4 regions of the Starkeya nomas genome follow, and region 4 is predicted to be linked to each of the others. Evidence: predicted binding sites of a transcription regulator. Region 4 holds the regulator's gene; each other region holds the start of a gene.
What was found. The regulator PhoB, encoded in region 4, activates phosphate uptake and scavenging genes when phosphate is short. The targets are predictions, from matches to a motif close to TGTCATNNANCTGTCAT.

Region 1 (5,714 bases), 3.1 Mb from region 4:
AGTCGGTGCCGAAGCTGGTCTTCCCCGGCGGGGCGCTCGTCGGCTGTGCGGCCGGCTTCGTCAACGTGCCGCGCATCAAGGGCAGCCACAACGCGGTGCTCTCGGGCATGCTCGCCGCCGAGGATGCGGCGAAGGCGCTCGCCGCCGGCCGCGCGCACGACGTGCTGGAGGGTTACGAGGCCGGATGGCGCGGCTCCGATATTGGCCGCGACCTGTGGAAGGTGCGCAACGCCAAGCCGCTCTGGTCGAAATTCGGTACCTATGTCGGCATCGCGTTGGGCGGGCTCGACATGTGGACCAACACACTTTTCGGTTTTTCGCTCTTCGGCACGCTCGGTCACGGCAAGCCGGACCACGCGACGCTGGCGCCGGCCGACAAGGCGAAGAGGATCGATTATCCCCGGCCCGACGGCGTCGTCTCGTTCGACCGGCTCTCTTCCGTGTTCCTGTCGAACACCAATCACGAGGAGGATCAGCCGATCCACCTCAAGGTCGCCGACCCGGCGCTGCAGAAGGCGTCGGAGCACGACGTCTATGGCGGCCCCTCGGCCCGCTATTGCCCGGCAGGGGTCTATGAATGGGTCGAGGAGGGGGGGGCGTCCGGCGGCGCGCGCTACGTGATCAACGCGCAGAATTGCGTTCACTGCAAGACGTGCGACATCAAGGACCCCAACCAGAACATCACCTGGGTGGCGCCCGAAGGCGGCGGTGGCCCGAACTACCCGAACATGTGAGACAGGCATGCCGGCACGGCTTCTCGCAGCGCTTCTCGTCGCCGGCCTTGCTTCCTCCGCCGTGGCGCAGGAGGCGCCCGACTACGGCCGCTACCGTGAAGGATTGTTCCTGCGCTACCTGAATGCCGAGCCGGGCGCGCTCGACGCCGTACCGCGCATCGGCCTCTCCTTCGGCGGCGAGCCGTTGCGGGCGGAGCTCGATTCCGGCTCGACGGGGATCGTGGTCGCGGCGGAATTCCTGCCCGGCTTCGAACAATTGCCGTCGCAGGGACCGGCCCGGCTCACCTATACGAGCTCCGGCCGCGTGATGCTCGGGCAGTGGGTCGTGACGCCTGTGTCGCTGGTCGGCCGCGAGGGGGCGAGCGTGCAGACCGAGCCGATGCCGGTGCTGGTGGTGACCGAGGTGCAGTGCCTCGACCATGCGCGCGACTGCACGCCGACGACCAGCCCGCGCAACGTCGCCATGGTGGGCGTCGGTTTCGCCCGCGAGGGCGACCAGCAGAACCAGAGCACGCCGGACAAGAACCCGCTGCTGCGCATCGCGGGCGGCGCGGGGCCCCGCCGGCAGGGCTATATCCTCGCCTCCGAGGGCGTGCATGTCGGCCTCACCCCCGCCAACACGCGCGGGGCCTTCCGCTACCTCAAGCTCGACCGCCGGCCGGACGGGACGGACTGGCAGGCGACGCCGGCCTGCGTCTCGCTCCGTGGAGCAACGCCGCCGGCGTGCGGCACGGCGCTCGTCGATACCGGCGTGTCGGTCATGTACATGACCGTGCCGGCCGCGCAGGCCGCCGGTGCCGAAGGCACGCTGCCGCCGGGCACGCAGGTGGCGATCAGCGTCGGCCGGGGCGAGGCGGCCTTCCCGCTCTACGGCTTCGCGGTGGGAGACGGCTCACCGCTCGCCCCGAGCGCCATCCACCTGCGGGTGGCGGAGGACCGGACCTTCGTCAACACCAGTTTCCACCTGCTGAACGGCTATGACGTGCTGTTCGACGGGGAGGGCGGCTATGTGGGCTTCCGCCAGCGCTAGAACAGGCTGAGCACGAAGGCGGCGAGCAGGACGATGGCGCCCCAGAAATCGGTGATCATCGCCACATTCTCGCGCATGTTCCGGTGCGGGCGCAGGAGGTGGTTGACGCCGGCGAGGCCGAGGAACAGCCCGCCGATGAAGGCGACGGGTAGCGCCCAGATCGAGAAGACGATCGACAGCACGCCGGCGAGGCCCGTCGACACGTTGGCGAAGCCGAGTTCCTGCGCCAGCACGTGCACGCGCGGCTCGTCGATGCCGAGGATCGTCTTCGCCGTGTAGCCGGGCCGGAAGATCTGCGAGAGGCCGGCGACGAGCAGGCGCACGCCGACCGCCCAGAAGACGAACCATTTGGTGGCCACGGCGAGGAAGCCGCCAATGCCCGTGGTCGTGGCCATCTCCGTGCCGATGCTGATCAGCGGCGCGACCACCATCGTCAGCAAGACGATCACATAATACATCGAATCCCCCACCGTTCCGACCACGCGGACCCCGCGCGAATGTGCGAATGCACGCGAGGCAGAGTCAACGACGGCGAGGGCGTCGTCCCCGCCGTTTCCGTCAGGGCGTAAGAGTCTTCGCGAAAAAAAAGGCGAGGCCACACCTGCCTCCGGCGGGACGCTCGCCCGCGACGCGCAAGGGCACGCCGGGTTTGGGCGCGCCGCGTCTGGGCGGTGGCTCGTCACGGAACTGTAATACCAGCTTCATCCACCCGTCACGACGCGCCGCTACCCCAAGCCGGACTTCAACAGGCCGGCGGGAGATCCGATGGCGGCAGCGCTGCAACTCGATCGTGTGAGCAAGACCTATGGCGCGATGTGCGCCGTGGACGACGTCTCGCTCACGATACGGGAAGGCGAACGCGTGGCGCTGATCGGCGCTTCGGGTTCGGGCAAGTCGACGCTGATCCGGCTCGCTTCCGGGCTGATCCTCGCCGACTCGCAAGGGCGGGGCACCGGCGCCGTGCATGCCTTCGGCGTCAAGGTGCAGGAAGCCGGCCGACTGTCTGCCGAGGTACGTTCGGCGCGCCGCAACATCGGCCTCGTCTTCCAGCAGTTCGCTCTCGCCGGGCGCCTGTCGGTGATGACCAATGTGATGGTGGGCGCGCTGGGGCGGATGAACGCACTGCGCGGCACACTCGGCCTCTTCAATTCCGACGAGCGTCGCACCGCCTATGCGGCCCTTGCCGAGGTCGGCATCGCCCAGCACGCCGCTAAGCGCGCGCGCGAGCTTTCCGGTGGCCAGCAGCAGCGCGTCGCCATCGCCCGCGCCCTGGTGCAGGGCGCCCGGCTCGTTCTGGCGGACGAGCCCATCGCCTCGCTCGACCCGAAGTCGGCCAAGCGCGTGATGGACACGCTGGTGACGATGAGCCGCGACCACGGCATCGCGCTGGTCGTCTCGCTGCATCAGGTGGACTACGCGACGACCTATTTCGACCGCGTGATCGCGATGAATGCCGGCCGCGTCGTGTTCGACGGCCCGGCTTCCCGCATCAACGCCGGCTTCCTTACCGAACTCTATGGCGCCAGCGCCGAGGAACTGATCCTGCCGAGCCAGTTCGCGGTGACGCCGCCGCCGGCCGAGGCCGTCCTTTCCCAGACCGTATCCTGACAGGAGCTACGTCCATGAAACGCCTGATCGTCGCCGGCCTTGCGCTGGCTGCCCTCGCCAGCGCTCCGGCGCGTGCCGAGGAAGTGAAGGAGCTGAACTTCGGCTTCATCTCCACCGAGTCCTCCGCCAACCTCGCCAAGAGCTTCGAGCCCCTTCTGAAGGACCTCGAGAAGGCGATCGGCGTGCCGGTGAAGCCCTTCTTCGTCGGCGACTATGCCGGCGTGATCGAGGGTATGCGCTTCAAGAAGGTCGATATCGGCTGGTTCGGCAACAAGTCGGCCATGGAAGCGGTGGACCGCGCCAACGGCGAAGTCTTCGTGAAGACCGCCAAGCCGGACGGTTCCTCGGGTTACTATTCGCTGATCGTCACCAATGTCGACCGCAACGACATCAACGATCTCAAGGACGTGCTCGACTGCTCGAAGGGCTACAACTTCGGCAACGGCGATCCGAACTCCACCTCGGGCTTCCTCGTCCCGAGCTACTATGTGTTCGCGCTGAACAATGTCGACCCGAACAAGTGCTACAAGCGTGTCGTGACCTCGAACCACGAGGGTAACCTGCTGGCGGTCGCCAACAAGCAGGTCGATTTCGCCACCAACAACACCGAGAACGTCTCGCGCCTCCAGGCGACCCGTCCGGAAGAGGCGAAGAAGATCAAGGAAGTGTGGCGCTCGCCGATGATCGCCGGCGATCCGATCGTGTGGCGCAAGGACCTGCCGGCCGACCTGAAGGCCAAGATCTACACCTTCTTCATGACCTATGGCCGCAACGGCACGCCGGAAGAAGTCGCGCATGCGCGTGAAGTCCTGGCCAAGACCTCGGACGGCTGGGGTCCCTTCCTCGCCTCCTCCGACGCCCAGCTTCTCCCGATCCGCCAGCTCGAGCTCTTCAAGACCCGCGTGAAGGTCGAGAAGGACGAGAAGATCTCGGCCGACGACAAGGCCGCGCAGCTCAAGAAGATCGACGCCCAGCTCGCCGATCTCGAGGCCCAGCAGAAGAAGCTGCCGGCCATGTGAGCCGCGGCGGGCGCCGTGCGCCTGCCATACCTGCCGGAAAGACGGGTCCCGGAGCGGCCGAAAGGCCGTCTCCGGGATCGCCGCAAGAAGACGACCGAGACCACGGCCGGACCATCGGCCGAGACCGCCGAACCGAGACGCCCGGCAACGGGACATGATCCTTGCCGCCGCCTCGACGCGGCCGGGCTGACGACAGGGACACCGCGATGTTTGCCACCGAGACCGACCGTTCCGCCCATCGCGCTGCCGAGCGCGCCGTCGAGCGCACCATGCCGGCCCCGCCGGTGACGCCGCTCACCACGCGGCTGACGCATCTCGCGCTCGCCGCCGTCGCCGTCGTCATCCTGGTCTTTGCCTGGCACGAGGCAGAGATGAACCCGGCGCAGCTGATGCGCGACGCCGGCAACATGGCGACGCTTGGTGCCGATTTCCTGCGTCCCGACTTCACCGACTGGGACGTCTATGTGAACGCCATGGTGGAGACGCTGGCGATCGCCATCTGGGGCACGCTGCTCGCCGTGATCGCGGGCATCCCGCTGGGCATTCTCTCGGCCGACAACGTGGCGCCGCACTGGCTGGTCTTCCTCGTGCGGCGGCTGATGGACGCCTGCCGCGCCATCAACGAGCTGGTCTTCGCGCTGATCTTCATCGCCGCCGTGGGGCTCGGCCCCTTCGCCGGCGTGCTGGCGCTGTTCGTGCACACCACGGGCGTGGTGGCGAAGCTGTTCTCCGAGGCGGTCGAGGCCATCGACCCGGCGCCGGTGGAGGGCATTCGCGGCACCGGCGGCACCTGGCTGCAGGAGATCATCTACGGCGTGCTGCCGCAGGTTCTGCCGCTGTGGATCTCCTACGCGCTGTACCGTTTCGAATCCAATGTCCGCTCTGCGACCGTGCTTGGCATCGTCGGCGGCGGCGGCATCGGCATGACCTTCAACGAGACCATGCGCGGCTTCCTCTATTCGCAGGCCTCCGCGATCCTGATCATCGTCGTGCTGACGGTTTCCGTGCTCGACATGGTCAGCCAGCGCGTCCGCAAGAAGTTCATCTGAACGGGCAGGCGCCGAAACCTCTCCAAACCTTAATCTGGCGGCCACTGTCCGGCCAGTATCGGCGCGCCTAGATGGCGGGAACCCGCCGTTCCCGGAGAAGCTTCCTTGCGCGCCATCCTCTCCCTGCTTGCCGATGTCTGGCGGCTTTCCATCCCCTATTTCCGTGGCGAGGACCGATGGCGGGGCGGCGCGCTGCTCGCGGGCGTGGTCGCGATGGAGGTCGGCTGGGTCTACGCGACCGTGCTGATCAACGAGTGGAACAACGCCTTCTACA
Region 2 (5,714 bases), 1.3 Mb from region 4:
CGCCGGGGCCCGAGCCCTCGGGGAACAGGCCCGGCAGCGCCTTGGCGCCCTTGATGTAGGCGTCGAGCGCCGCCTGCACCGCCGCGAGGTCGAACGCGGCGCTTCCGCGCAGCATGCCGCCCACCGGGCGGGTCAGGGTGCCGAACTCCTTCAGCACCGCCTGGCGCTGCTTGACGACATCGGACTGCGCGACGACCGCGGTGGCGGCGACGACGGCGAACATGGCGACTGCGGTGGCAGCCGTCAGGCGACGAACCATGGAATGCTCCCTCACTCCCGTGCTGCGACGCAGCACGTCCCGGGGCCACCTTATTGGTGCTCAAAACAATCGCAATCGGCCGGAGGTCGCGTTCGCGAGGTCGTGAAGTGCGCGCGCGAAGGCATGGCGGTCATCGCCGCGATACGGTATCGAAAATACCTAATGCCTCTTGCGGATCGTGGTTTTCCGAATTCTCATCACCGCCGTTGTGACCTTACGTCAAAACCAAGAACTTCCCGCCATCGGAGAGAAGCGCCCATGTCCATCCGTACCGTCCTCCTGCACGCCGCGCCCGACTCGGGGTTCGATGATCGCCTCGCCTTCGCCGTCGCCCTGGCCCGCCAGTCCGGCGCCGCGCTGAAGGCGATCTACACGCTCTATCCCGCCGGCGTGCCGCGCGTCGGCCGTGCCCTCTCCATCTACGTCAACGAGCTGGTGCACGAGGCCAGGCAGAAGGAAGCCGGCCTCAAGGCCCACTTCGAGCAGGCCGCCGCCGCGGCCGGCGTGGCCACCACCTGGCAGACGGTCGAGGGCGAGGTCACTTCCGCGCTCCGCAATGAAGTGACCTTCGCCGACGTCACCGTGGTCAGCGAGACGCCCTACGGCACGGTGGACGACCAGCTCGCGGCCACCCTGCCCGAGCACCTCGCCCTCGCCTGCAACGGCCCGGTGGCGGTGGTGCCGACCGGCAAGCCGGTGCCGGCCCGCATCGGGCGCGTGCTCGTGGCCTGGAAGCCCTCGCGCGAGGCCGGCCATGCGGTGCGCTTCGCCCTGCCCCTGCTCGCCACCGCCGAAGAGGTGGAAGTGCTCACCATCGAGGAAGGCGACGCCTCGGTCGCCGAATCCGGTGCCCGCCTCGCCGCCTATCTCGCCACCCATGGCGTGAACGCCCGCCACCGCCACGCGGTCGAGAGCCCGGTCGGCACCGCCATCGCCAACGAGGCGCAGAAGTTCAAGGCCGATCTGCTGGTGATGGGCGTCTACAGCCGCTCCCGCCTTGCCGAGATGGTGCTCGGCGGCGTCACCGCCTCCCTGCTCACCGAGCCGCCGGTGCCGCTGCTCGTCGCCCACTGACGACATCGCCCGGCGCATCGCGCGCCCGCCCACGACACGCGCCGCCGGCTCCCTGCCGGCGGCGTCTTTCTTTTGCCGGCGAGGCCGCGCCGTTTCGGGTTGCGCCCGGCGAACCGGCGCTCTAGCTCTGCGCGGCCCGAGCCGGCGCCGCCGGCGGGCCGAGGAGTCTCCCGTGCCGAGCCCGTTCCTACCCCTGTTCCTGTTCGCCCTCGCGGGCGCGCTCACGCCGGGCCCCAACAACATGATCTCGGCCGGCTCGGGCGCCGCCTTCGGCTTCCGGCGCACCCTGCCGCAGATCTGGGGCGTCACCGTCGGCTTCACGGTCATGATCGTCGCCATCGGCATGGGGCTGGGAACGCTGTTCATGGCGATCCCCTACATGCACCAGACGCTCAAGGTCGTCGGCTCGCTCTATCTGCTCTATCTCGCCTGGAAGATCGCCAATGCCGGCGGACCCGGCGGCGGCACCGCCATGGAGCAGCCGATGACACTGCTGCAATCGGCGCTGTTCCAGTGGGTCAACCCGAAGGCATGGACCCTCGCGCTCAGTATGGTCCCGGCCTTCACCACCGTGGGCGGGGAGCGCCTGTTCGCCGAGGTGGCGATGATCGCCGCCGTCTCCGGCATCGTCACCTTCCCGAGCCTGTGCCTGTGGGCCGGCTTCGGCGCCCTGCTCGCCCGCCTGCTCGCGACGCCCGGCCAGCAGCGCATCGTCAACTACGTGATGGCCGCGCTCGTCGCCGCCAGTGTGGCGATGCTCTTCATGTGAGCCTCCTGCCCTCGCGGACTCAACGGCGCTGCGGCGCAGCATCCGTCATAAAAGCGTGATGCGAGTCGGGCTTATGTCCGCTCATGAACGCATCGCCGGGCCCGCTGGAGGGCATGACCGAGATGGCTTCCGAGGTGAACGACGCACCCGAGGCGCGCCGGTACCGCAGCCTCTTCCTGTCCGACATCCATCTCGGCACCAAGGGGTGCCAGGCCGATCTGCTGCTGGATTTCCTGCGCTACCACGACGCGGACAGCATCTACCTCGTCGGCGACATCGTGGACGGCTGGCGCCTGCGCTCCGGCTGGTACTGGCCGCAGGCCCACAACGACGTGGTGCAGAAGCTGCTGCGAAAGGGCCGCAAGGGCGCGCGCATCGTCTACCTCCCGGGGAACCACGATGAATTCCTTCGCGACTATTACGGCAATCATTTCGGCGGCATCGAGGTGGTCGACACGGCGGTCCACGAAGCCGCCGACGGCAAGCGCTACCTCGTCATCCACGGCGACGTGTTCGACGTCGTGGTCCGCCACGCCAAATGGCTCGCCTTCCTCGGCGACGGCGCCTACACCGCCGCGCTCGGCATCAACACCTATCTCAACTGGATACGGCGCAAGCTCGGCTTTCCCTATTGGTCTCTGAGCCAGTGGGCCAAGCTGAAGGTGAAGAACGCGGTCAACTTCATCGGCCGCTTCGAGGAAGCCGTGGCGACCGAGGCCCGCCGCCACAAGGTGGACGGCGTGATCTGCGGCCACATCCATCACGCCGTCATTCACGATGGCTTCGGCGTCCAGTATCTTAACTGCGGCGACTGGGTCGAAAGCTGCACGGCGATCGTCGAGCACGAGGATGGCCGCTTCGAGCTGATCGACTGGGCCCGCCACACCCGGGCGCGGGTGAACGCGCCATTGCTGCTCGAACGGCCGAAGGTCGCTGCCTGATGCACATTCTCATCGCGACGGATGCCTGGCTCCCGCAGGTGAACGGAGTCGTCCGCTCGCTGCAGAACACGGCGCGCGAGGCCGCGACGCTGGGTGCGCGCATCGACTTCCTCACCCCGCTCGATTTCCGCACCGTGCCGATGCCGACCTATCGCGAGATCCGCCTCGCTCTCGCCACGCCCGGCCGCGTGGCGCGCCGCATGGACGAGATCGGCGCCGATTTCGTGCACATCGCCACCGAAGGCCCCATCGGCCTGATGGCTCGGCGCGTCTGCCTCGGGCGCGGGCAGAGCTTCACCACCAGCTACCACACGCGCTTCCCGGAATATCTCTCGGCCCGCGCGCCGGTGCCGGAGGCACTGTCCTATGCGTGGCTGCGGCGCTTCCACAATGCCGGCGCCGGGGTGATGGTCTCCACCCCCACGCTGGAGGCCGAACTGCGCGAGCGCGGCTTCCGCAACATCATGCGCTGGTCGCGCGGCGTCGATGCGGAGCTGTTCCGCCCACGCCCCTATGAGGAACTCGACGGCCTCGTGCGCGACCTGCCGCGCCCCATCTTCCTCTCGGTGGGCCGGGTGGCGGTCGAGAAGAACATCTCCGCCTTCCTCGATCTCGACCTGCCCGGCAGCAAGGTGGTGGTCGGCGAGGGTCCGGCCCGTGCCGAGCTTCAGGCGCGGCACCCCAACGTGCATTTCCTCGGGCTGAAGGAAGGCGAGGCGCTGGCCCGCATCTACGCGGCGGCCGATGTCTTCGTCTTTCCGAGCCTGACCGACACCTTCGGCATCGTGCTGCTGGAAGCGCTGGCGAGCGGCCTGCCCGTCGCGGCCTTCCCCGTCACCGGCCCGCGCGACGTGATCGGCGAGGCCGCTTCGGGCACGCCGGTCGGCATCCTCGCGGACGATCTCCGGCAGTCGGCCCTCGGCGCGCTCGAACTCGACCGCGCCGCCGCGCGCGCCTATGCGCTGCGCTTCACCTGGCGGGCCTGCACCGAGCAGTTCCTGGGCAATATCGAGACCGCCCACGCCCGCGCGAACGCCGCCCGGCAGCAGGCTGCGGTGAGCTGAGCTCCGGTCTTCAGGCCGCGGCGAGGCAGCGGGCGAAGAGAGCGCCGTCGACATTGCCGCCGGACAGCACGATGGCGGCGACCTTGCCCTTCAGGTCCAGCTTGCCGGCCAGCACGGCGGCCAGCGCCACCGCCCCGCCGGGCTCCACCACGATCTTCAGTTCCTCGAAGGCGAAGGCCACCGCCCGCGCCACTTCCTCGTCGGTGGCGGACACGCCCTCGCCGACGATGCGCGAGGAAATCTCGAAGGTCAGCTTGCCCGGCGTCGCCGCCAGCAGCGCGTCGCAGATCGAGCCCGTGACCCGGTTGTTGCGCTCGCGCCCGCCGGAGCGGAAGGAGCGCGCATGATCGTCGAAACCGGCCGGCTCGGCGGTCATCACCCGCGCCTCGGGAAAGTGATGCTTCACCGCCAGCGCGATGCCCGAGATCAGGCCGCCGCCAGAGGCGTTGGCCACCACCACGTCCGGCACGAGGCCGCGCGCGGCGAGGTCTTCCGCGATCTCCAGCCCTACCGTGCCCTGCCCAGCGATGATGTGGAAATCGTCATAGGGCGGCACGAACACCGCGCCGCGCTCGCGCGCGATCTCGCCGGCGATGGCGTCGCGGTCGTCATGCTCACGGTCGTACTCCACCACCTCGCCGCCGAAGGCGATGGTGCGCGCCCGCTTCATCGCCGGCGCATCCTTCGGCATCACGATGACCGAAGGCATGCCCATCAGCGTCGCCGCCGCCGCCACGCCCTGCGCGTGGTTGCCGGACGAGCAGGCCACCACGCCGCCGGCGCGCTGGTCCTCGGGGATGCGGGAAATGCGGTTATAGGCGCCGCGGAACTTGAACGAGCCGGTGCGCTGCAGCGGCTCGGGCTTGAGGAACACGCGGCCCCCGACCATCTCGTCGAGGCGCGGCGAGGAGATCAGCGGCGTGCGCACCGCCACGCCGGAAAGGCGCTCGGCGGCGGAGGCCACGTCGTCGATGGTGGGGAGTGCGTTGCTCTGCATCATGCAACGAGCTTAATCCGGTAGCAGGTAGCACGCACCCGATTTCGGCACTGTTGCGCTACGGATTCCGCTACTCGCCGCACCACGCTTGCACCGCCTTGCCGGGGCGACCTAAATGTATGTCCCATAACGCAAACCAGGAGCGGGCATGTCGGGCCGCACGCGCAGTCTTGATCGAGGCGGCATGGATGCCGGGGCACAGGCCATCACGGGCCAGCTCGGCCGCACCATCCAGCGCCTGCGCAAGGCCTACAATCTCTCGCTTTCCGAGCTTTCGGAACAGTCCGGCGTCGCCAAGTCGATCATCAGCCAGATCGAGCGCAACGAGACCAACCCGACGCTCGCAACCGTCTGGCGTCTCTCGCAAGCCCTTGATGTATCGATCGATCGCTTCATGGCGGCGACCGACGACGAGCCCTTCGTCGAGCACCTGACCCGTGGCGACACGCCGATCCTGGTCTCCGAGGACGGCAAGTGCCGCCTCACCATCACCGGCTGGATCAAGACGGTGGAATGGCTGCAATGGTTTGATTTCGTTGCCGAACCGGGCGGCGAGCTGGTCTCCGACGGCCACCAGCGCGGCTCGGTGGAGTGCCTGTCGGTGCTCTCC
Region 3 (5,714 bases), 2.4 Mb from region 4:
GTGCTGGACGGCGCGGTGCTGCGCACGCCCACGCTGCCGGCGCCGCGCCTTTCGGCGATTACGGGCGCCCATGTCTTCGTCAAATACGAAAACCTCCAGGTCACGGCGAGCTTCAAGGAGCGCGGCGCGCTAGTGAAGCTCTCCAGCCTGACCCCGGAGGAGCGGGCCGCCGGCGTCGTCGCCATGTCGGCCGGCAACCATGCCCAGGCGGTCGCCTATCACGCGGCCCGGCTCGGCATCCGCGCCACCATCGTCATGCCCAAGCACACGCCGATCGTGAAGGTCGCCGCGACCGAGGCGCACGGCGCCCGCGTGGTGCTGCACGGCGAGTCGGTGGGCGACGCCAGCGAGGAAGCCGACCGCATCGCCCGCGAGGAAAACCTTGTCTGGGTCCACCCTTATGACGACGCCCATGTCATCGCCGGCCAGGGTTCCATCGCCGCCGAAATGCTGGAGGACGCCCCCGATCTCGACGCGCTGCTGGTGCCGGTCGGCGGCGGCGGGCTCATCTCCGGAATGGCGGTCGCCGCCCGCCATCTGCGGCCGGACATCGAGATCGTCGGCGTCGAGACGCGCCTCTACCCGTCGATGTGGAACGCGCTGCATCAGCAGGGCCTGCCCTGCGAGGGCGCGACGCTGGCGGAAGGCATCGCGGTGAAGCAGGCGGGCACGCTGACCCGCGAGATCGTCTCCGCCCTCGTCTCCGACGTGGTGCTGGTGAGCGAGCCGACCATCGAGCGGGCGGTCAACCTGTTCCTGACCCAGCAGAAGACGCTGGCCGAGGGCGCCGGCGCGGCGGGCCTCGCGGCGCTGCTCGCCGAGCCCGACCGCTATCGCGGGCGCAAGGTCGGCCTGGTGGTCTCGGGCGGCAACATTGACCCGCGCATCGTCGCCTCGATCATGATGCGCGAGCTGGAGCGCGAGGAACGCATCGTCTCCTTCCGTTTCTCCATGCTCGACCGCCCCGGCGAACTCGGCATCATCGCCAGCCTGCTCGGCAGCCTCGGAGCCAACATTCTCGAGGTCGAGCACAAGCGCCACTTCCTCGACGTCCATGCCAAGGGCGCCCGTCTCGACGTAACGGTCGAAACCCGCGATCGTACCCATGCCGACGCGGTCTACCGGGCGCTGATCGAGAACGGCATGGATGTCGAGCGCATCGACTGGCGCAGCGGCAACTGACGTCCCGATGGCCGTCGTGGAGCGCGGCGGGGCTTGTTCCGGCCACGCTCCACCACCACCTGAGGCTCGCAAGGAGACCGGCATGTCCGACGCGCAATATTATGGCGAGCCCAAGCCCTACGCCTTCAGTCCGGTGTCCGAGCCGGAGTACTTCGAGGGCGTGCTGTTCCGCCGCTTCGTGGCCTTCCTGATCGATGCGCTGATCATCTGCGTGCCGATCGGACTGGCGGCGCTGCTGATCTTCGTCCTCGGCTTCGTCACCTTCGGCGTGGGCTGGTTCCTGTTCGGCCTGCTGAGTCCCGGCTTCGTGGTGTGGGGGCTGGTCTATACCGGCCTCACTCTCGGCGGCCCGCACTCGGCGACGATCGGCATGCGCACCATGGGCATCGAGATGCGGCTCTGGTACGGCGCGCCGATGTATCCGCTGCTCGCCGTGGTCAGTGTCGTGCTGTTCTGGGTGTCGACGAGCGTGCTGACGCCGCTGGTCGCCATCGTCGGCCTGTTCAACAGCCGTCGCCGGCTGCTCCACGACCTGATCATCGGCACCGTCGTCACCAACACCGAGGAGCGGGCGGCATCCCTGCGCCGCTACCGTTGACACGAAAGCGCGAACGGGAACAAAAGGGGCTTTGACGTCCGGGCCGGCTCGCGCGATCCTTGGCGCAGCCGCTACGTGAAGCACCCGTGACAGAGCACCCGCGCGATACACCGCAGTTCTACCTCACCGCACCGTCGCCCTGCCCCTATCTGCCGGGGCGCTCGGAGCGAAAGGTCTTCACGCATCTCGTGGGCGAGCGGGCGACCCAGCTCAACGACGTGCTGACCCATGGTGGCTTCCGCCGCAGCCAGTCGATTGCCTATCGTCCCGCCTGCGAACAGTGCCGGGCCTGTGTCTCGGTTCGGGTATGCGTCGACGATTTCCACGAGACCCGCAGCTTCCGCCGCGTGCGGCAGGCTAATGAGGACCTCATAGGCGATATCCGCGCCGCCGTGCCGACGGCCGAGCAGTACTCGCTGTTCCGCGCCTATCTCGACAGCCGCCACAGCGACGGCGGCATGGCCGACATGACCGTGCTCGATTACGCGATGATGGTGGAGGACAGCCACGTCCGCACCCGTCTCATCGAATATCGCCGGCGGGGCCCGGCCACCGCCGTCAACGGGCGCGGCCAGGGGGCGCTCCACGCCGTGGCGCTGACCGACGTGCTCGCCGACGGATTGTCGATGGTCTACTCGTTCTACGATCCCGACGAGGCGGCGCGCTCGCTCGGCACCTTCATGATCCTCGACCATGTGACCAAGGCCAGAGCGATGGGCCTGCCCTATGTCTATCTCGGCTACTGGGTCGAGGGATCGGACAAGATGGACTACAAGCGTCGCTTCCTGCCGCAGGAACGGCTCGCCCCGGCCGGCTGGATACGCGCCGACGAATAGGCAGCGGCCGGCGATGGCATGGGGTGTCATGACCCTGTGATCGGACAGGCCTAGCAAGTTGGAAGACCTCTAATCCAGAGATTTCCAGACTTGCCGGAGCCCTGCCATGACCGACGATACGCTCGATCCCGTCCCCGAGTCGCCGTTCCGCACCAGCCGGCTCGAAGAAGCCGAAGGTGACGGCAGCAACCCGACCGTCAACCCGACGATGGGCGAGCTGATCTCGATCCGCTTCTCGCGGCGTGGTCTGCTGAAAGGCTCGCTCGCCGTCTCCGCCATCGCCTCGACCGTCGGTCCGATGGCGCTTCTCTCCGCCGAGAAGGCCCAGGCGGCGAACAATTCCGCTAGCAGCGGCTCGGCGTTCAGCTTCGTCGAGGTGGAAGCCGGCGTCGACGAGACCCACCACGTCGCCGATGGTTATGACGCCGACGTGCTGCTGCGCTGGGGCGACGGGCTGTTCCCCGATTCGCCGGCCTTCGACCCGAAGAACCAGAGCGCCGAAGCCCAGCGTCGCCAGTTCGGCTACAACAACGACTATGTGGGCTTCATCCCGCTCGACGGCTCGTCCGAGCACGGGCTGCTGGTGGTGAACCACGAATACACCAACGAGCACCTGATGTTCCCCGGCATCGTCAGCATCGCCGAAGGTAAGCTGAAGGTGGCGCCGGCCGATCTGAGCCGCGTCGACATCGAGATGGCGGCCCATGGCGGCACCATCGTCGAGATCCGCAAGGTCGACGGCAAGTGGCAGCCGGTGCGCGAGGGCAAGCTGAACCGTCGCATCACCTCCACCACGCCGATGCAGCTTTCGGGCCCCGTCGCCGGCCATGACCGCGTGAAGACCAAGGACGACCCGACCGGCAAGCAGGTGCTCGGCACGCTCAACAACTGCGCCGGCGGCGTGACGCCCTGGGGCACCTATGTGATGGCCGAGGAGAACTTCCACGGCTACTTCCTCGGCCAGCTGCCGGAAGGCCACCCCGAAGCCGCCAACTACAAGCGCTACGGCGTGCCGGAAGGCACCTATGAGTGGGGCAATTTCTACGACCGCTTCGACCTCTCGAAAGAGTCGAACGAGCCGAACCGCTTCGGCTGGATCGTCGAGGTGGACGTGAACGACCCCAATTCGGTGCCGAAGAAGCGCACCGCGCTTGGTCGTTTCAAGCATGAGGGCGCCGAGTCGATCGTGGCCAGGGATGGCCGCGTGGTCTTCTATCTCGGCGACGACGAGCGCTTCGACTACGTCTACAAGTTCATCACATCAGGCACGTTCAACCCGAACGACCGCGCGGCGAACATGGACCTGCTCGATTCCGGGACGCTCTACGTCGCCAAGTTCGAGGCCGACGGCACGCTGAACTGGCTGCCGGTGGTCTTCGGCGAAGGTCCGCTGACCGCCGCCAACGGCTTCAACAGCCAGGCCGACGTGCTGATCGAGACCCGCCGCGCCGCCGACCTGCTCGGCGCCACCAAGATGGACCGTCCCGAGGACATCCAGCCGAATGGCGTGAACGGCAAGGTCTACGTCATGCTGACCAACAATACGAAGCGCAAGGACGAGCAGATCGACGCCGCCAACCCGCGCGCCAAGAACGCCTTCGGCCACATCATCGAGATCGCCGAGACCGATGGCGATTTCGCCGCCACCAAGGGCAGGTGGGAAGTGCTGCTGAAGTGCGGCGATCCTTCCGTTGCGGCGGTCGGCGCCTCCTTCTCCACCGACACCACCCGAAACGGCTGGTTCGGCATGCCGGACAACTGCGCGGTCGATTCCGCCGGCCGCCTCTGGGTGGCGACGGACGGCAACAACCCGAAGGATACCGGTCGTACGGACGGGCTCTGGGCGGTCGATGTGGACGGCGAGGCGCGCGCTACCTCCAAGCTGTTCTTCCGCGTGCCGGTCGGCGCCGAGATGTGTGGTCCGCTGTTCACACCGGACGACCGCACCGCCTTCGTCGCCGTCCAGCATCCGGGCGACGGCGGCACTGACTGGGCGCCGTTCGGGCGGCCCTCCTATTACGAGGACCTGTCGACCCGCTGGCCGGACTTCAGGAACGACATACCGGTGCGCCCGGCGGTCGTCGTGATCACCAAGAAGGATGGCGGCAAGATCGGCGTCTGACGGCGCCGGCAGCCGACCAGCCTGAAAGGATGCCGGTCGACCCGCATGGGCCGGCCGGGTGTTGCGTCCCCCGCCGGACCGAAGACAACCTGGCCGCCGGCCTTACGCCGGCGGCCTTTTTCATGCGAATTTGTTGTTGCGGGGGAAGCCCTTGGGCGGCAGGCGGCCGGCCCCGGCGCGCTCGCCGCGCCATTCGGTGAGATCCGTCACCGTCCAGGTGCGGCCGGAAGTGTCGGTCCAAGTCAGCCCATCGGCCGCGGCGAACACCTTCACATCGCTCATCGCGCCGTCCTTGTAGCGCTGCAGCCGCACGCCGCGCCCGCGCGCCATCTCCGGGATCTGCGACAGCGGGAAGACGAGGAGCTTGCGGTTCTCGCCGATGACCGCGACGCTGTCGCCGACCGCCGGCACCACCGTGGCGGCGTCCTGCCCATCGACGCCGAGCACCTGCTTGCCCTTGCGGGTATTGGCGAGGCAATCGTCCTCGGCGACGACGAAGCCCCTGCCCTCCTTCGCCGCGACCAGCAGCTTACGCCCGCCCTGATAGGGCAGCACGTCGACGATGTCGGCCTCCTGCTCGAGGTCGATCGACAGGCGCAGCGGCTCGCCATGGCCGCGCCCACCCGGCAGCTTGGAGGCGTCGAGCGTGTAGAAGCGGCCGTTGGTGGCGAAGACCAGAAGCTTCGAGGTGGTCTCGGCGAAGAAGCTGATCTTCAGCTTGTCGTCGCCCTTGAAGGCCAGTGTCGAGAGATCCGCGACATGGCCCTTCAGCGCCCGCACCCAGCCCTTTTCCGACACCACGACCGTCACCGGCTCGCGCTCCACCAGCGCCTCGATCACCGCGTCGGCGTCATGGGCGGCCGCCTCGCCGAAGCCGGTGCGCCGGCGGCCGAGCGGGGTGTCGGGCGCGAACATCTTGCGGGTCTCGCCCAGCTCCCAGGCGACGGTCTTCCACTGCTTGGCTTCGGAGGCCAAC
Region 4 (5,714 bases):
CCATCGCGGCGAGAGGGTCGATCTCTCGAAGATCCGCAACGTGGCGCTGCTCACCGTCGAGGGCGAGAACGACGACATTTCCGGCGTCGGGCAGACGCAGGCCGCCCAGCGACTCTGCACGAACCTGCCCGACGACATGAGGGTGCACTACCTCCAGCCCACCGTCGGCCATTACGGCGTGTTCAACGGCTCGCGGTTCCGCGCCGAGATCGCCCCGCGCATCGCCGACTTCGTGCTCACGCACAACTGGCCGAGGAGAGGCCACAATCGGCAGGGTTGAGACAGCCGTCGGGACGCACGGCGAGAATAGACGCCCGATTTGCGGCGGCGTGATCTGATGGCCGTGCTAGGTCTGGGCCATGCTGTTCGACCTGCCCGATCCTGCCACGCTCTACCGCGCCCTTCTCGACCGTGACGAAGGGTATGACGGGCGGGCCTATGTGTGCGTGGCCACCACCGGCATTTTCTGCCGGATGACCTGTCCGGCGCGCAAGCCGCGCCCCGAGAACTGCACCTTCGTCTCGACGATCGGCGAGTGCATCGAGGCCGGCTTCCGCCCCTGCAAGCGCTGCCATCCGCTGCAGCCCGCCGCCTCCGCCGATCCGATGATCGGCACCCTGCTCGATGCCCTCGACGCGCGGCCGGAGCGACGCTGGAGCGAGGAGCATCTGGAGCGGATGGGCTTCGATCTGTCGACGGTCCGCCGTGCCTTCAAACGGCAGTTCGGCATGACCTTCCTTGAAATGGCGCGACACCGGCGCCTGCGCGAGGGATTCGAGACCCTGGCAGAGGGCGGCAGGGTGATCGAGGCCCAGCAGCAGGCCGGCTTTGAATCCCCCAGCGCCTTCCGCGCCGCCTTCGCCCGGCTGGTGGAGTGCGCGCCGGCCGAGATTTCCGGCCACGGAACGCTGCTGACCGACTGGATCCGCACGCCGCTCGGCGACATGATCGCGATCTCCAGCGCCTCGCATCTGCATCTTCTGGAGTTCGTCGAGCGCAAGGCACTCTCCACCGAGATTGGCCGGCTGCGCCAGCGCGCCAAGGGCGACCTCGGCATAGGAACCTATGCGCCGACGGAGCAGATCCGCGCCGAGCTGGATGCCTTCTTCGCCGGAACCTCCGCCGAGTTCCGTACCGCTCTCGCGCTCGACGGAAGCGCCTTCACCAGGGCGGTCTGGGCCGAGCTGCGACGGATCCCTCCCGGCGTGACGGTGAGCTACTCCGAGATCGCGCGCCGGATCGGGCAGCCCGCGGCCATCCGCGCCGTCGCGCGGGCCAATGGCGCAAACCAGCTGGCGCTCATCATACCCTGCCACCGCGTGATCGGGGCCGACGGCTCGCTGACCGGCTATGGCGGCGGGCTGTGGCGCAAGCAGCGGCTGCTGGAGATCGAACAGCAGTTCCGGCGCACATCCGCCGCCTGAGAAGGGGCGCGGCCCGCACCTCAATGCGCGCGGGCGAACATCTCGTTGAAGGAATAGCCGGAGCCGCGCACGGTGCGGATCGGATCGGGCTGGCGCGGGCGGTTCAGCGCCTTGCGCAGGCGCCCGACATGCACGTCCACCGTGCGCTCGTCGATATAGACGTCCTGCCCCCAGACGCCGTCGAGCAATTGCTCGCGCGAGTAGACCCGTCCCGGCGACTGCATGAGGAATTCCAGCAGACGGAACTCGGTCGGACCGAGATGCAGCTCGCGTCCTGCCCTGTGGACACGTTTCGTCTCGCGGTCGAGCTCGATGTCGCCGGCGCGCAGCAACGTCGAGATGTGCTCGGGCTTGGCCCGCCGCAGCAGGGCGCGCACGCGCGCCACCAGCTCGGGCACCGAGAAGGGCTTCACCACATAATCGTCCGCGCCGGTGGCGAGGCCGCGCACGCGCTCGGTCTCCTCGCCGCGGGCGGTGAGCATGAGGATGGGCATGCGCTCGGTCTCCGAGCGCGCGCGCAGGCGCCGGCACAGTTCGATGCCGGAGAGGCCCGGCAGCATCCAGTCGAGGATCAGGAGATCCGGCACACTCTCGCGCAGCCGGGTCTCCGCCTCGTCGCCACGGCCGACGCTCTCCACCGAGTAGCCCTCGGATTCGAGGTTGTAGCGCAGGAGGAGGGTGAGGGGCTCCTCATCCTCCACGATCAGAATATTGGTCGGCATGGTCGCGTTCCCGATCGTTCGCAGGGCGCCGATGGCCTCAGGCCGGGAACGCCACGCTGGTCAGGCTGCTGGTGTCCTGCTTCGGGCGTTCCTCGGTAAGGAGCTGACCGGTGGCGAGGTAGTGCACGGTCTCGGCGATGTTGGTCGCGTGGTCGCCGATCCGCTCGATGTTCTTGGCGCAGAACAGCAGGTGCGTGCACAGCGAGATGTTGCGCGGGTCTTCCATCATGTAGGTGAGAAGTTCGCGGAACAGCGAGGTGTAGAGGATGTCGACCTCGCCGTCGCGCTGCCAGACTTCCAGCGCCTTCGCGTCGTCGCGGCTGGCATAGGAATCCAGCACCACCTTGAGCTGCTCGAGCACAATGTTGGACATGTGCTCGACGCCGCGCACCAGCTTCTGCGGATGGAACTCGCCGGTGAGCGCCAGGACGCGCTTGGCGGTGTTCTTGGCGAGATCGCCGATCCGCTCCAGATCGTTGGCGATGCGCATGGCGGCGACGATCTCGCGCAGGTCGCTGGCCAGCGGCTGGCGACGGGCGATGGTGAGAACCGCCTTCTCCTCGATCTCCCGCTGCAACAGGTCGACCGGGCCATCGAGCACGATCACCTTCTGGGCGAGTTCGGTGTCACGCTTGACCAGCGCTTCCACGGAATCGGCGACCAGGCGCTCGGCCTGTCCGCCCATCTCGACCACGCTGCGGCCGATTTCCTTGAGGTCGGTGTCGAACGACGAGACGATATGTTCGGTCATGGGATCAGCCTCTCTCGTCGCCGGCTCAGCCGAAGCGGCCGGTGATGTAGTCGCGGGTCCGGGCCTCGCGCGGATTGGTGAAGATCTCGTTGGACGGGCCGACCTCGATCAGCTCGCCGAGATAGAAGAACGAGGTGATGTCGGCGCAGCGCGCCGCCTGCTGCATGTTGTGCGTCACGATGACGATGGTGAATTCCTGCTTCAGCTCGTCGATCAGGTCCTCGATCTTCGAGGTCGAGATCGGGTCGAGCGCCGAGGTCGGCTCGTCGAGCAGGATCACTTCCGGGCGCACTGCGATGGTGCGGGCGATGCACAGGCGCTGCTGCTGGCCACCGGACATGCCGAGCGCCGAGGTGTGGAGACGGTCCTTGGTCTCCTCCCAGATCGCCGCCTTGCGCAGGCACCATTCGACGCGCTCGTCCATCGCCGCCTTGCCGAGGCTCTCGTGCAGCTTCACGCCGAAGGCGATGTTGTCGTAGATCGACATCGGGAACGGCGTCGGCTTCTGGAACACCATGCCGATGCGCGAGCGCACCACGGTGGAATCCAGCTGCTTGCCGAGCAGATCGGCGCCGTCGAGCAGGATCTTTCCTTCCGCGCGCTGCCCCGGATAGAGCTGGTACATGCGGTTGAAGATGCGCAGCAGTGTGGATTTGCCGCAGCCCGAGGGACCGATCATCGCGGTGACGCGCTTCTCGGGAATGTCGAAGTTGATGTTCTTCAGCGCGTGGTTGTCGCCGTAGTAGAAATTCAGCTTCTCGACCTTGAGCTTGGGCTCCGCCGACGGCGCGGTGGCGCGGTTCACGGCGGAGGCGATGTCGATCGACGTTTCAGGTGCGAAGTTCATGGTCCGTCTCACTTCATCTTCGCCAGGACGAGGCGGGAAAGGATGTTCAGGGTCAGAACCCCGACGGTGATGATGAGGGCGCCCGCCCAGGCAAGAGCGACCCAGTCCTCGAACGGGCTGGCGGCGTACTGGTAGATGGCGATCGGCAGGCTCGCCATCGGCGCGTTGAGGCTGATCGACCAGCCATTGTTGCCGAGCGAGGTGAAGAGCAGCGGCGCCGTCTCGCCGGCGGCGCGGGCGAGCGCCAGCAGGATGCCGGTGACGATGCCGGCGCGGGCCGCGCGCCAGGTCACGAAGGTGACGACCTTCCACTGCGGCGCGCCGAGCGCGAAGGCCGCCTCGCGCAGGCCGATCGGAACGAGGTTCAGCATGTCCTCGGTGGTGCGCACCACCACCGGGATGACGAGGATGGCCAGCGCGATCGAACCCGCCCAGCCCGAGAAGCCGCCGAAGGGGACGACGAGGAGCTGGTAGACGAACAGGCCGATGAGGATGGACGGCGCGGAAAGCAGCACGTCATTGACGAAGCGCACCGCATTGCCGACATGCGTGCCGCGTCCGTTCTCGGAGAGGAAGGTGCCGCACATCAGGCCGATGGGCGTGCCGATGACGAGCGCCACGCCGATCTGGATCAGCGAGCCGACGATGGCGTTGAGAAGACCGCCCCCCGCGCCGGGCGGCGCGGTGATCTTGGTGAAGACGTGCGGGCCGAGCGCGGGAAGGCCGCGCGAGAGCAGCGTCCAGAGGATCCAGGCGAGAAACACCAGCGAGAGCGCGGCAAAGCCGGTGGAGATGGCCTTGACGGCGTAGTCGGTGGCGCGGCGACGGGCGAGCGATGCCATTTTTCAAAAACCTCCGCTCAGCCCTTGAGCCGGGACCGGACGAGCAGACGCGACAGCGCCAGCACGATGAAGGAAATCACGAACAGGATGAAGCCGAGCTGCAGCAGCGCCTGGAGCTTCAACGAGCCGATCGAGGCCTCGGGGAACTCGTTGGCGATGGTCGAGGCGATGGTGGCGCCCGGCGCGAAGAGCGAGGCCGACATGCGCGTGGCGTTGCCGATGACGAAGGTCACGGCCATGGTCTCGCCCAGCGCGCGGCCGAGGCCCAGCATGATGGCGCCGACCATGGCGGTACGCCCGTAGGGAACCGAGACGTTGCGGTAGACCTCATAGGTGGTCGCGCCGACGCCGTAAGCGGATTCCTTCAGCATGGGCGGCACCGATTCCAGCACCTCGACGAACATCGCGGTGATGAAGGGCAGGATCATCAGCGCGAGGATCAGGCCGGCGGTGAGCATGCCGGCGCCCAGCGGCGGGCCCTGGAACAGCGCGCCGATCAGCGGGATCGGCCCAAGCCATTCGATCAGCGGCGGCTGCACATAGGTGGCGATCAGCGGCACGACGATGAAGAAGCCCCACATGCCGTAGATGATGGAGGGAACGGCGGCGAGGAGCTGGATCGCGACGCCGACCGGGCGGCGGAAGGGGCCGGGCGCGATCTCGGTCAGGAAGAAGGCGATGCCGAAGGACAGCGGCAGCGCCACGATCACGGCGATGATGGCGCTGAACAGGGTGCCGAACACCATGACGCCGGCGCCAAAGCGCTCGGTGACCGGGTTCCAGGCGGTGGACCAGAGGAAGCTGATGCCAAACTCGCGCAGGGCCGGCAGGCCGCCCTCGAAGAGCATGGCGATGATCAGGCCGAGCAGCAGCAGCACGAAGATGCCGCAGCCCCACAGGAGCCCGACGAAAATGGGATCGCTGACGCGGCCGGTCGGCTTGTGAGCGGTTGCGAGGCTCCGTGCCGCCTGCGTTCCGCTGAGAGTGGCGTCCATCTAAAGGGTCCTTCAGGCAGCTCCCGGGCCGCGCAAGCGGCCGCCGGGGCGGCAGGGCACATATGGGATCGCGGGCGTCGCTGGCGCGGGCGCCAGACTACTCGTCGGACGTTCGGACGAGAAGGGGCGGCCG

Region 1: a site for PhoB is predicted at 2,442-2,458, ahead of phnC (phosphonate ABC transporter ATP-binding protein). Genes of this name have one in related genera too.
Region 2: a site for PhoB is predicted at 2,146-2,162, ahead of STARVERO_RS11660 (UDP-2,3-diacylglucosamine diphosphatase). Genes of this name have one in related genera too.
Region 3: a site for PhoB is predicted at 2,641-2,657, ahead of STARVERO_RS06365 (PhoX family protein). Genes of this name have one in related genera too.

The regions. Positions count from the first base shown of each region.
Region 1 covers NZ_CACSAS010000001.1:585,068-590,781, forward strand. Annotated here, with positions in the region: gene STARVERO_RS02820 (electron transfer flavoprotein-ubiquinone oxidoreductase) at 1-734, shown strand, start outside; gene STARVERO_RS23445 (hypothetical protein) at 742-1,764, shown strand; gene STARVERO_RS02830 (DUF6790 family protein) at 1,761-2,222, opposite strand; gene phnC (phosphonate ABC transporter ATP-binding protein) at 2,530-3,372, shown strand; gene phnD (phosphonate ABC transporter substrate-binding protein) at 3,387-4,391, shown strand; gene phnE (phosphonate ABC transporter, permease protein PhnE) at 4,598-5,440, shown strand; gene STARVERO_RS02850 (ABC transporter ATP-binding protein/permease) at 5,546-5,714, shown strand, end outside.
Region 2 covers NZ_CACSAS010000001.1:2,384,073-2,389,786, forward strand. Annotated here, with positions in the region: gene STARVERO_RS11645 (cytochrome c) at 1-259, opposite strand, end outside; gene STARVERO_RS11650 (universal stress protein) at 518-1,333, shown strand; gene STARVERO_RS11655 (LysE family translocator) at 1,506-2,102, shown strand; gene STARVERO_RS11660 (UDP-2,3-diacylglucosamine diphosphatase) at 2,225-3,043, shown strand; gene STARVERO_RS11665 (glycosyltransferase family 4 protein) at 3,043-4,107, shown strand; gene STARVERO_RS11670 (threonine ammonia-lyase) at 4,118-5,107, opposite strand; gene STARVERO_RS11675 (helix-turn-helix domain-containing protein) at 5,253-5,714, shown strand, end outside.
Region 3 covers NZ_CACSAS010000001.1:1,313,821-1,319,534, reverse strand. Annotated here, with positions in the region: gene STARVERO_RS06380 (threonine ammonia-lyase) at 1-1,182, shown strand, start outside; gene STARVERO_RS06375 (RDD family protein) at 1,265-1,780, shown strand; gene STARVERO_RS06370 (arginyltransferase) at 1,867-2,616, shown strand; gene STARVERO_RS06365 (PhoX family protein) at 2,723-4,738, shown strand; gene parC (DNA topoisomerase IV subunit A) at 4,859-5,714, opposite strand, start outside.
Region 4 covers NZ_CACSAS010000001.1:3,697,679-3,703,392, forward strand. Annotated here, with positions in the region: gene STARVERO_RS17580 (polyhydroxyalkanoate depolymerase) at 1-280, shown strand, start outside; gene STARVERO_RS17585 (bifunctional transcriptional activator/DNA repair enzyme AdaA) at 360-1,424, shown strand; gene phoB (phosphate regulon transcriptional regulator PhoB) at 1,445-2,146, opposite strand; gene phoU (phosphate signaling complex protein PhoU) at 2,184-2,897, opposite strand; gene pstB (phosphate ABC transporter ATP-binding protein PstB) at 2,923-3,744, opposite strand; gene pstA (phosphate ABC transporter permease PstA) at 3,753-4,586, opposite strand; gene pstC (phosphate ABC transporter permease subunit PstC) at 4,604-5,581, opposite strand.